Regions from separate parts of the Paenibacillus sp. FSL R10-2778 genome, predicted to be linked through region 2. Evidence: a T-box and tRNA genes for the amino acid it is inferred to sense, from the RefSeq annotation. Region 2 holds a T-box; the other holds one or more tRNA genes.
What was found. A T-box is a leader RNA that pairs with one kind of tRNA and senses whether it is charged. The one in region 2 lies ahead of NST40_RS25005 (valine--tRNA ligase), so its partner is inferred to be a tRNA-Val.
Positions count from the first base shown of each region.

Region 1: it encodes a tRNA-Val, which carries the amino acid that the T-box ahead of NST40_RS25005 (valine--tRNA ligase) is inferred to sense. The anticodon was not compared.

Region 1 covers NZ_CP151956.1:2,734,801-2,739,791, forward strand. Annotated here, with positions in the region: gene NST40_RS11955 (DUF3951 domain-containing protein) at 66-317, opposite strand; tRNA gene NST40_RS11960 (tRNA-Val) at 2,074-2,145, opposite strand; gene NST40_RS11965 (hypothetical protein) at 2,298-2,600, opposite strand; gene NST40_RS11970 (copper amine oxidase N-terminal domain-containing protein) at 2,763-3,977, opposite strand; gene NST40_RS11975 (site-2 protease family protein) at 4,180-4,991, shown strand, end outside.
Region 2 covers NZ_CP151956.1:5,552,585-5,557,575, forward strand. Annotated here, with positions in the region: gene NST40_RS25005 (valine--tRNA ligase) at 1-2,116, opposite strand, end outside; T-box leader at 2,220-2,503, opposite strand; gene NST40_RS25010 (LysM peptidoglycan-binding domain-containing protein) at 2,698-4,065, opposite strand; gene NST40_RS25015 (RluA family pseudouridine synthase) at 4,397-4,991, opposite strand, start outside.

The DNA of each region.
Region 1 (4,991 bases), 2.8 Mb from region 2:
ACAGATCATTCAAGGAGTAGGAGTGTCCCTCCAAAGGTCATGACGAAGTAGCAGCCTATTGTGCATCAGGGAAGAGAAGGTCGTCGTTTTGATAATGAAATAATGTTTTTGTCCTTATCATCACCATGGTCTGCATTTTCTTCTATCTCTTTTTTCTCATCGTGAAACTCAACAGGAGATTGGGCCGTGATGTAGTCAAATGGAGTGTAATTATTATTTGGTAATTTTCTTGTAAGGATTACCTTTACAATGATGATTCCTAATGAAAGATAGAAAATCGCGCCTATTCCAGCCAACATGAACAGTACTAATCTCATTGTTAACACCGCCTTTGTTTGATTTTATAATCAAATGTTAATATTTACAAGATTCAGGCCGCTGCGTACTATTCATTCGACTGAGATTTGATGCACAGTAGGAATATACAGTGACAAAGAGGGTTAAAAGCTCTCCTCTCTTATAGAATCTGATGATCGGGGGTTTGCCCTAAAAGAACCGACAAGTACGATCGGTGGGAATATAGTAGCTACAGCATGGTGAGCGACGATAAGTGTCCTTGCTGCGGGGGAAGAGTGATTCATCGCATTTGGAACGAAGAATTGGATTGTGTAAAAACAGATGATAGATGTCTCTCCTCCGAATATCAACGTAACTGGTCATATGGGCACACCTTCACTTCTAGTTGGCAGATGGGACGGAGGATACCCGTATAGCACATCTAATTCAGAGGTCGAGGAGATAGAATAGGAATTCTCTCGGCAGGTCAGGTTAGTACGAACCCGCCGTAAGGATCAGAGACACGCAAGTATTTCCGCAGATTAGCATGGAGAGAACGCGCCAATAATCGGACATAGCCAATAAGGAGAGATAAACGAAATGGAAAAATAACCAAAGTTCAAGAAATCAGGACTGAAACCGGAAGACAAATTAATCATGCATACATGATACGAAGCTTGGAAGGAAGTAAACAAGGATAAGGTATGGACGGTGAAATCGGAACCGTGGGACTTGCATCAGAGGTAGTGTTGCTGGAAGGTTTTTAATGGCGGGTTTGCGACTGAATATCTGAAGAAGGCAGAGGGTTAACCACCCTCTCCTATATAAAGGAGAGGACAAATAACCAGTATGTATAGAAAGAACAATTACGCAAACAAGTTGCTCAGCGTCAGGGGTTGTACAAATGCAGATATTATAATCGGGGGATGCCGGGTGACCTCAAACGATTGATGACGAGATAAATTAAACCCAACCAAGGGAGGAAAATTGTCAGTATGACAGCAATAACAATCTTCCATATTTCGGATTTCTTTTTCCACATAACTCTAGCAACAAAAATTGGAACAAGTATACGTAGTGCATATATTCCAATACCAATGAGTATATATTCCATTTCAAATTCTCCTTATGTATTATTTATTCTCTTTTTACTATCGGTTGGAAAATAAATCATTATTAACATCGCTTCAATTTATTTGAAAATACAATGAAGAAATGAGGCAAAACCATGAAATCGATAACCATCATGCAACCGTGGGCAACACTTATAGCATTAGGGGAAAAGATATATGGAACGTGTAGCTAGTCCACAAAGCACCGCTATATATGTTGCTTCAATTATCGCACTAGCTGCAGTCGTTATTTTTTTATAAAATCCAAATTTGAGAGGAGCAATTATGAATAAAAATTCAAATAGCAGCACACTTCAATAAGCAAACTAAGGAATCTAAAAAGGAACTTGTATAGTTCCACGTTAAAGGCGATGACGAGATCAGTGGAAGTTAAGGTGGTTGAATAAACACATAAGACTACTTCTAATTATCCCTCTGTACTCACAGCGAAGGAAATCCAACAAATACTTGGTAAGGTGAACTTCAAACCTATGAACTATTAAACTCGGGTCAATTTCATATCGTGCGGGTCGGAAAGACGATAAAAGTATCCAAGGATGTATTTCTAAAACGGTTACAGGGGGTAAAAAAAGTGGTGCCGATAATGGCACCACTTTGCTTTTTCTTACAACCTATAAATCTCTGAACAAAAGAAAAAGCCTTATATAATAAGGCTTTTTCAGTATAGGACGGATGGGGTTCGAACCCATGACCCCTACCCTGTCAAGATAGTGCTCTCCCGCTGAGCTACCGTCCTGCGACGAAATTTATAATACCATACGATAGAGTAGGATGGCAATTCTTTTTTATAATCAATATAGATGTAGAGTTGTATTTACTTCTTAATTTTCTCCGATTAAGTAGTTAAATAGCTAGAAAGGGGATGACCGTTCATCCCCCTGCACCGAGTCAGATAAAAAACGGGAGTAGAAATAGACTGCTTATTCCGAAAAAAGGGATACGGCGTGGATAGAAGCGGCGTCTTGGGTAAAAGCCGGGCTGGAACCCGAATTGTCTATAGTTCGACTGCTCGGCAGGCATTCCGTTCATACGATCGACCATTTCATTGCTGGGAACCGCAAGGGTGATATAGTTCTGATCCACGTGAGCGATGAAGCCGTCAAAGGATTGACCATCAGTCGTTACTATACCTACATATTTATTCATGCAATTCCAAGCGACCTGTTGATGAAAATTTGTATTTGATTCCATGGATATCCTCCTCGAATGTTTCAATCCTGATAACAGTCTATGGTCCTTAGCCTACAACGTTCACGGCGTTTGCCTATATGTAGGAAGGTTAATTTTCAGGGATAATCACTGAGGAGGATTCGATTAGTTCTTTAATCAATACACATGCTTGTGCTGTACTTTCTAATCAACATTATTCTTGGAGTTATTGGAATGAGCTTCAATGGAGTAGATAACTTCTTTTTTGCCAGTAAGCGGAGAGTCATTTATAAAATACAATTTGTCACCGCTCCGTTTTACGAATTTCAAAGTATCTCCTTTAAAAGGAACATCGTTATTTTCCGCATATTCCTGATCCTTTGCTGTGAGTAGCTCCTTATACAAAAGGGTTCGCTCGCCTGTTTGGCGGTCGATTAAGGTTAGCAATCCATTCTGATTTCCACGAAGCAGTATGATTTCTTTATCAATGCTTTCTACATAGTAAGCATCTTCCTCGCCACCCAGCTTTACAAGATCAAGAGTATCTATTACATTGCCTGTGCCGTCTTGGATGAAACGTAAGGTATTACCATCATGCAAGATGAGGTTGCCATCATAAGGTTTGAAATCCGCATCTCCTCTGAACTGGTAAGCGAATGTGGCCTTGCGTAGTAATGCACCATTTTTGAATATGAGTGTGATTTCGCGTGTATTAATATGAGGCTCTCCATAGGAATCAATAATCTTAATGACTAGCAGACCCCCCGCCGTTTTCTCGATCTTCATTCCTGCCCAGTCAAAGTTTGTTTGGAGTGAAGTGAGTTTTATCACCGTATCCTTGCCTTGTGAGACATATAAATCACCATTAGCTTTGACCAGCATATAGGTACGCCCTCCAAAGGATTCTGTGAAAACATTGTAGGTCTTCAGATCATCTGCTAAAAGTGTGTTCGTTGTGGAGTCCAGACGGAGATGGCTGCCTTCGAAAGCCTTAACGATAAAACGGGCCGGCACATATATCCCATCTTCTTTGGATTTAAAAGGTATTCCTCCTAGATCTACCGCTTTCCCGTCAAGCACGCCAGTTTGACTCCCGATTCGAACAGCAAAACTTTTAGTCCAGCCTTTGAACAGAGCACGTTTGCCGGATTTATCCCATTCCATTTTTAAGCCAGCTTGTTCAGCGATCCCCCGAACATCTACGTAGATTACACCATTTTTGAGCAGCGCAGGTCCGCCTATGTTTCCACCAGGAATGCCAAATTGGTAGTATACTTGCGAAGTATTAGCAGAGGAAGCTTGGGCGAGCGCAGAGGACTCCGATACAGTTAATGAAGAGCTTGCTGACATGGTGGCAGGGAGTAAAAGTGTTGAGAGCATTAAGACGGATAACCAAGCTTTGGAGTGAAAAGAGAGCATATTAACCAACCCTTTCTTTATCTGGCAGTAAAATTTATCCATGATAGTTGGTTTGACGCTGAAACGTTTCTAAAAGTTGCGTCGTATACTTTCCGAAGGGCTCACTGTAGAAATATCCTTAATGCTTCTATGATAAGATAGATGGAACTGTACAGTAGTTTCTTAAAATTGAAAGATAAAGGAGCTTGTGATCTTGCCGCAAATGCAAAATGAGCAGAAAAAGAATACTTCTACTCCGCTGAAATGGTTGGGGGGCGGAGCCGCCATGCTCCTGTTAAAAGGAAAGGCGATTTTGTCTCTGCTGAAAATAGGTAAAATTGCCGGGCCGTTAATTTCCATGATGGTTTCGATAGGGGCATATGCTTTGATTTATCCGTGGGGGTTTGCTATAGGTATTGTCCTGCTTTTGCTTGTTCATGAATTGGGACATGTTATAGCCGCTAAGCGGATCGGGTTACCCGTCAGCGCTCCGTTATTTATTCCTTTTTTAGGCGCGTTAATTACTATGAAAAAACATCCGCTGGATGCGAAGACAGAAGCGTATGTTGCTTTTGGCGGACCGATTCTGGGTACTATTGGGGCTACTGCTGTGTTTGGAGCGGCATATTATATGGATAGTCCACTTCTTTATTCCCTGGCTTATATAGGCTTATTGCTTAATTTGATTAACCTGCTGCCAATCCATCCGCTAGACGGTGGACGTATTGCTACCGCAGTTACGCGCTGGCTGTGGCTTGTGGGTCTGGTGGGTGGCTTAGCTATAATCGTTTACTTGCGTTCGATTTTGTTCTTTATCATCTGGGCAATGTTTGCTTACGATCTGTATAATAAATATGTGAAAAAACGTAACAACAACCGGCCGCAGTCTGTGACTAAGGGGTTCTTAATTCCCGTGGAGCCCTTGCGAGAGGCGGGTTACATGATTCCAGGAGCTGAGCATCGCCGGGATTTACCTTTTACTACCTACAGTGATCTAGAGAGACAGCAGTATGTTGTGGTCAGATGGGACCAGCT
Region 2 (4,991 bases):
ACGGATGGATCAAGCGCATGGTGCGGTCGAGTACATAAGCAAGTACGGACTGTGTCTTCGCTTTGGCTGCGGCATCCGTTCCGTAAAGCGACAGCTTCGCGAACTCAATATACCAGTCACACAAATCGTCCCAAATGAAGTTGTACAGCTGGCGGCCGGTCTCGCCGAACTCGTACGAGTCAATTAGACGCGTAATTTCACGAGAAGTTTCGTTCAGGCGGTGTAAAATCCAACGGTCAGCCGTAGTTAGCTCACCAGTAATGTCAATATTCTCGAAGCTAACTCCTTCAAGATTCATGAGGGCGAAGCGTGACGCATTCCAGATCTTATTAGCGAAATTACGCGCCTGCTCTACCTTTTCCCAGCGGAAGCGTAAATCCTGACCCGCTGTGCTGCCGGTAGAAATCATATAACGCATAGCATCTGCGCCATACTTCTCGATAACCTCAAGCGGATCTACACCGTTTCCGAGTGATTTGGACATTTTTTGTCCTTCAGCATCCCGTACCAAACCATGCATCAATACGTCCGAGAATGGTTTCTCTCCGGTGAATTCTAGTGCCGAGAAGATCATCCGCGCTACCCAGAAATAAATAATATCGTAGCCCGTTACGAGCACATCGTTCGGATAGTAACGTTTGAAATCTGCACTGTCTTCATTCGGCCAGCCTAGGGTTGCAAACGGCCAGAGGTTGGAGCTAAACCAAGTATCCAGAACATCCTCGTCCTGTTTCAGGTCGGTTAAGCCGCTGATCCGGCGCGCTTCTTCCTCGTCATTCGCCACAACCAGCTCACCGGTAGATTCAGAATACCAAGCCGGAATACGATGCCCCCACCAAAGCTGACGGGAAATACACCAGTCGCGTACGTTTTCAATCCAGTTCAGGTAGGTTCTCTCGAACCGTTCAGGTACAAAGTTAACCCCATTACCATCCTTCTGTGCATTGATGGCAGCTTCGGCGAGGGGCTGCATCTTCACGAACCATTGTGTGGACAGGTAAGGCTCAACAACCGCTCCTGAACGTTCACTGTGTCCAACTTGATGCACATGATCTTCAATAGAGATCAGAACGCCTTGCTCCTTCAGATCCGCCGTGATGGCCTTACGGCATTCACTCCGGTCTTGACCTTTGTAAGGTCCTGCTTCTTCGTTCATCGTACCGCTCTCATCCATTACGTTGATCTGCGGCAAATTGTGCCGTTGACCTACCTCGAAGTCATTTGGATCATGAGCTGGCGTGATCTTAACCGCACCGCTACCAAACTCTTTATCTACATACTCGTCAGCGATAATTGGAATCTCCCGGCCGATAATCGGCAGGATCAGCGTTTTACCAATCAGATCTTTATAACGATCATCCTCAGGATGAACAGCAACTGCCGTATCACCCAACATCGTCTCCGGACGTGTGGTCGCTACAGTGATATGTCCACTGCCATCTTTAAGTGGGTAACGCAGGTGGTACAGATGACCGTTAACTTCCTTATATTCAACCTCGATATCCGACAACGCCGTACGAGCCGCCGGGTCCCAGTTGATGATACGTTTACCGCGATAGATCAAGCCTTTATTATAAAGCTTAACAAATACCTCGCGAACTCCCTTAGACAAACCCTCATCGAGGGTAAAACGCTCGCGGGAGTAGTCAAGGGAAAGTCCCATTTTTGCCCACTGCTCATGAATGGTGTTCGCGTATTTGTCTTTCCAATCCCACACCTGCTCCAGGAACTTCTCACGTCCGAGGTCATGTCTGGAAATCCCCTGCTCGCGCAGCTTCTGCTCTACCTTCGTTTGTGTTGCAATACCTGCGTGGTCCGTACCTGGCAACCAAAGCGTATCGAAGCCCTGCATCCGTTTAGTACGAATCAGGATATCCTGTAATGTGAAATCGAGCGCATGCCCGATGTGCAGCATTCCCGTTACGTTTGGCGGCGGGATCACAATACTATAGGCTTTAGCATCCGGACGCTGGCCTGCGCGGAAATATCCGCCCTCTGTCCAGTAGGAATACCATTTCTGTTCTGCTGCCTTCGGATCATACGTTGTTGGCATCTCGTTTTTAGATTCATTCGTAGCGGCAGCATCTGCCGCTGTTAGATGGTTTTGGTCAGCCATTCTCTGATACCTCCACTAGTTTACTTGTAGTTGCTTATAGTTGTTAATAAAGTTGCTGTATAGAGCGCACAGGTCTCTGAAAAAAACAAAAAGACCCCTCGTCTCAAAGGACGAAAGGTCATTCTTTCGCGGTACCACCTTTGTTTCGCGCCAATGAAAAATAAAACTACACTTCTTACCCTACGGATTCAGAAGCTTAGCGCGACACTCGTACAGATAACGGCTGCTACCGGCCACAACCTAACTTATCCTTCACAAATATGAAGATAAGCTCAGAAGGGCGACTCCGGGGCGACTTCGGGGGCTGTTTCCTACGGAATGTCACAGCACTTGCAATTCCGCTCTCTGAAGGGCTGACCGCCTACTCTTCCCGTTCCCAGTCTTTACTTAGATATTGCTTACTCCATAATACATTTTGAGCCCCCCCTAGTCAACCTGGATACGCCTTTGCAGCGGGACTTTAGGCTGAATTTCGACTTATTTCTTCTGAAGCATCCCTTCCAACAAAGAAACAGCAAAAATCCCGATCCTAATACCTGATCGGGATTCACCTATTCATGTGTGTACGCATCACGATTCGATTACGGGATGTACAACACTTGACCTTCCTCTACACTCTGCCCGGATAAGCGATTATACATTACCAGTTCCCGCGCACTTAGCTGATACTTCTCTGCTATGGTATCCAGTGTTTCTTCACGCTGCACAATACACAGCCGAACTTTGCGGAACATGTTAGCTCCATCCGCGCTGGCAATGAATCTGCTCTTCCATTCCGTATTATTGCCAACCTCTGGAACGTCCACTGCTGCAGATGTGTTTGCATCCGACTGCAGAGCTTCCTGCTCTTTACGGACACGACTGGAGCTTAGTAAAGAGGAGAAGGTGAGATGTTCTTTTTCCGGAATTTCTGCTTCTTTTTTGCTGCCCAAGGCGATCTTAAGATCTTGTTTCTCCTCATGAGAAGCCACACTCTCTTGTGAAACAAAAACTTCGTTCGCATTCTCATTAATCGGCGCAGTATTCTCTTCTTGCTTAGGAAGCGCATTATTAGCCTCATTTTCAGAAGCGAACACAGGGATATCCTGAATTGCATCTGCACTAACGGCTGGAACAGCGGTCTCTCTAGGAGTAAAATATTCCTCTGCCGACTGTTGGTTCTCTTCGCTCACATAGCTTGCTTGATTCAGCTGAGACACCTCAACCTCTTTGTTCTGGGCCTCGGCTTTAAACCAGTAATCGGATAAACCCGCTTTAGCATCCTCAACTTGGGACTCCAGACTATGTGTCCGTGCTTTAGCTCCCTTGTCCTTCTCCTGACCGGATGAGAAATTGACTACAGGGGACGTATGAGCGGCTCCACTTGAAACTAATGATTCTTCTGCTTCCTGTTCATTCGCTTCGGCATGCTCATGTTCTTCTACAGCAACCTGTGAGGCATCCTCACCAAAGGTCCACTGAGAATTTTCATAAAGTGCATCATTTTCCTGTTCTTGTAGCTCCGTAGTAGCTTCTACCCTGTCATCATTCACAGGAGAATAGGCGACTGTATACTCCTCTTGCTGCCAGGCTGGTTGAGGTTGAGGGTCCGCACCACCGATCCCCCGCAGCGATAATACGCCTGTTATATTCACAGTGCGCATCGTGAGCAGATCGATATCAAAATTCTCAATCTCTACCCCAATATCTTCAATCGAGCTGACGCGTGTAAGCGGAACAGTGATTTCCACGGGAATGGCATGCTCCAGACGTTGTGTTCGGTCATCTTCACTCCGGTAAAGCCCGGTAAGCAACAGCTGACCATATAACTCGGCACGATCCTCCCGCTGAATCACCTGAATTTCCGGAAGTAGTTCAACCTCCTCCAGCTCAGCTATTCCCGGAAGCTCTTCCGAAAGGTGAATGCGTTCGTAAATATCAAACCGCAAGCCGTGGGACTGATCAAACACGGGATATGTCCTCCTTCTTGGCATAATCTAACCCTGAGACAGGCCCAGAGCATAAGCCCAAAATGTTACTCCCCACATGTATATGCTTCAAACAGAGAGGCATGACAACTTTGGTAGTACTAACCGGACAGGATGCTAATAAATTTCATGAATTTAAGAGCTCACCAAACCTTCAGCCTGCTGATAGATGCACTACTTCGTAAGAACAAAGTATTATATGCTGCTTTTATTAATAAGACATGGATAGATGTTTTTTTTCTGAAAAAATAGAAAAAGAACAGCAGAACCAGCTTTTGCTGATTCTACTGTTCCTTAGCCACTTACGTATCTGTCAGGGTGCTTCAGACAGCAGCTCTCGCAGCTGCAGCATATCCTCCGGCCACGGATCGCTGACTTCCAGCTGTTCTCCGCTCCAAGGATGGCGGAAGGACAATGCCTCGCCATGCAGGGCATGGCGGCCGGCAGCGCTGGAAGCCCAAACCGGACCGCCATATAGTTCATCCCCATACAAGGGATGACCCATATGGCTGAGATGAACGCGAATCTGATGCGTCCGTCCAGTCTCCAGCTGCACATGCACCAGGCTTCCGCCATGCAGTGCCTCGCGCTCGATGATTCGCGTCACGGCAGATTGTCCGCCGAGCGAGACCCGTCTGCGCGCAGCGTGATGCCGATCGCGCCCAATCGGGGCATCGATCACCTTAAGCGCAGGCGGCACGATGCCTTCAACGATCGCGGCGTAGTGCCGCGAGATGCTTTTTTCACGCATATTCTCGTCCAGGACTAACTGTGCGAACTCATTTTTCGCATACATCACCGGACCCGTTGTATCTTTGTCCAAGCGGTGAATATGGCGCACAGCCACATTTTCGCCGGAAGTGATATAATGCGCAGCTACGAGGTGATCCAGAGTTACACCTGTTCCA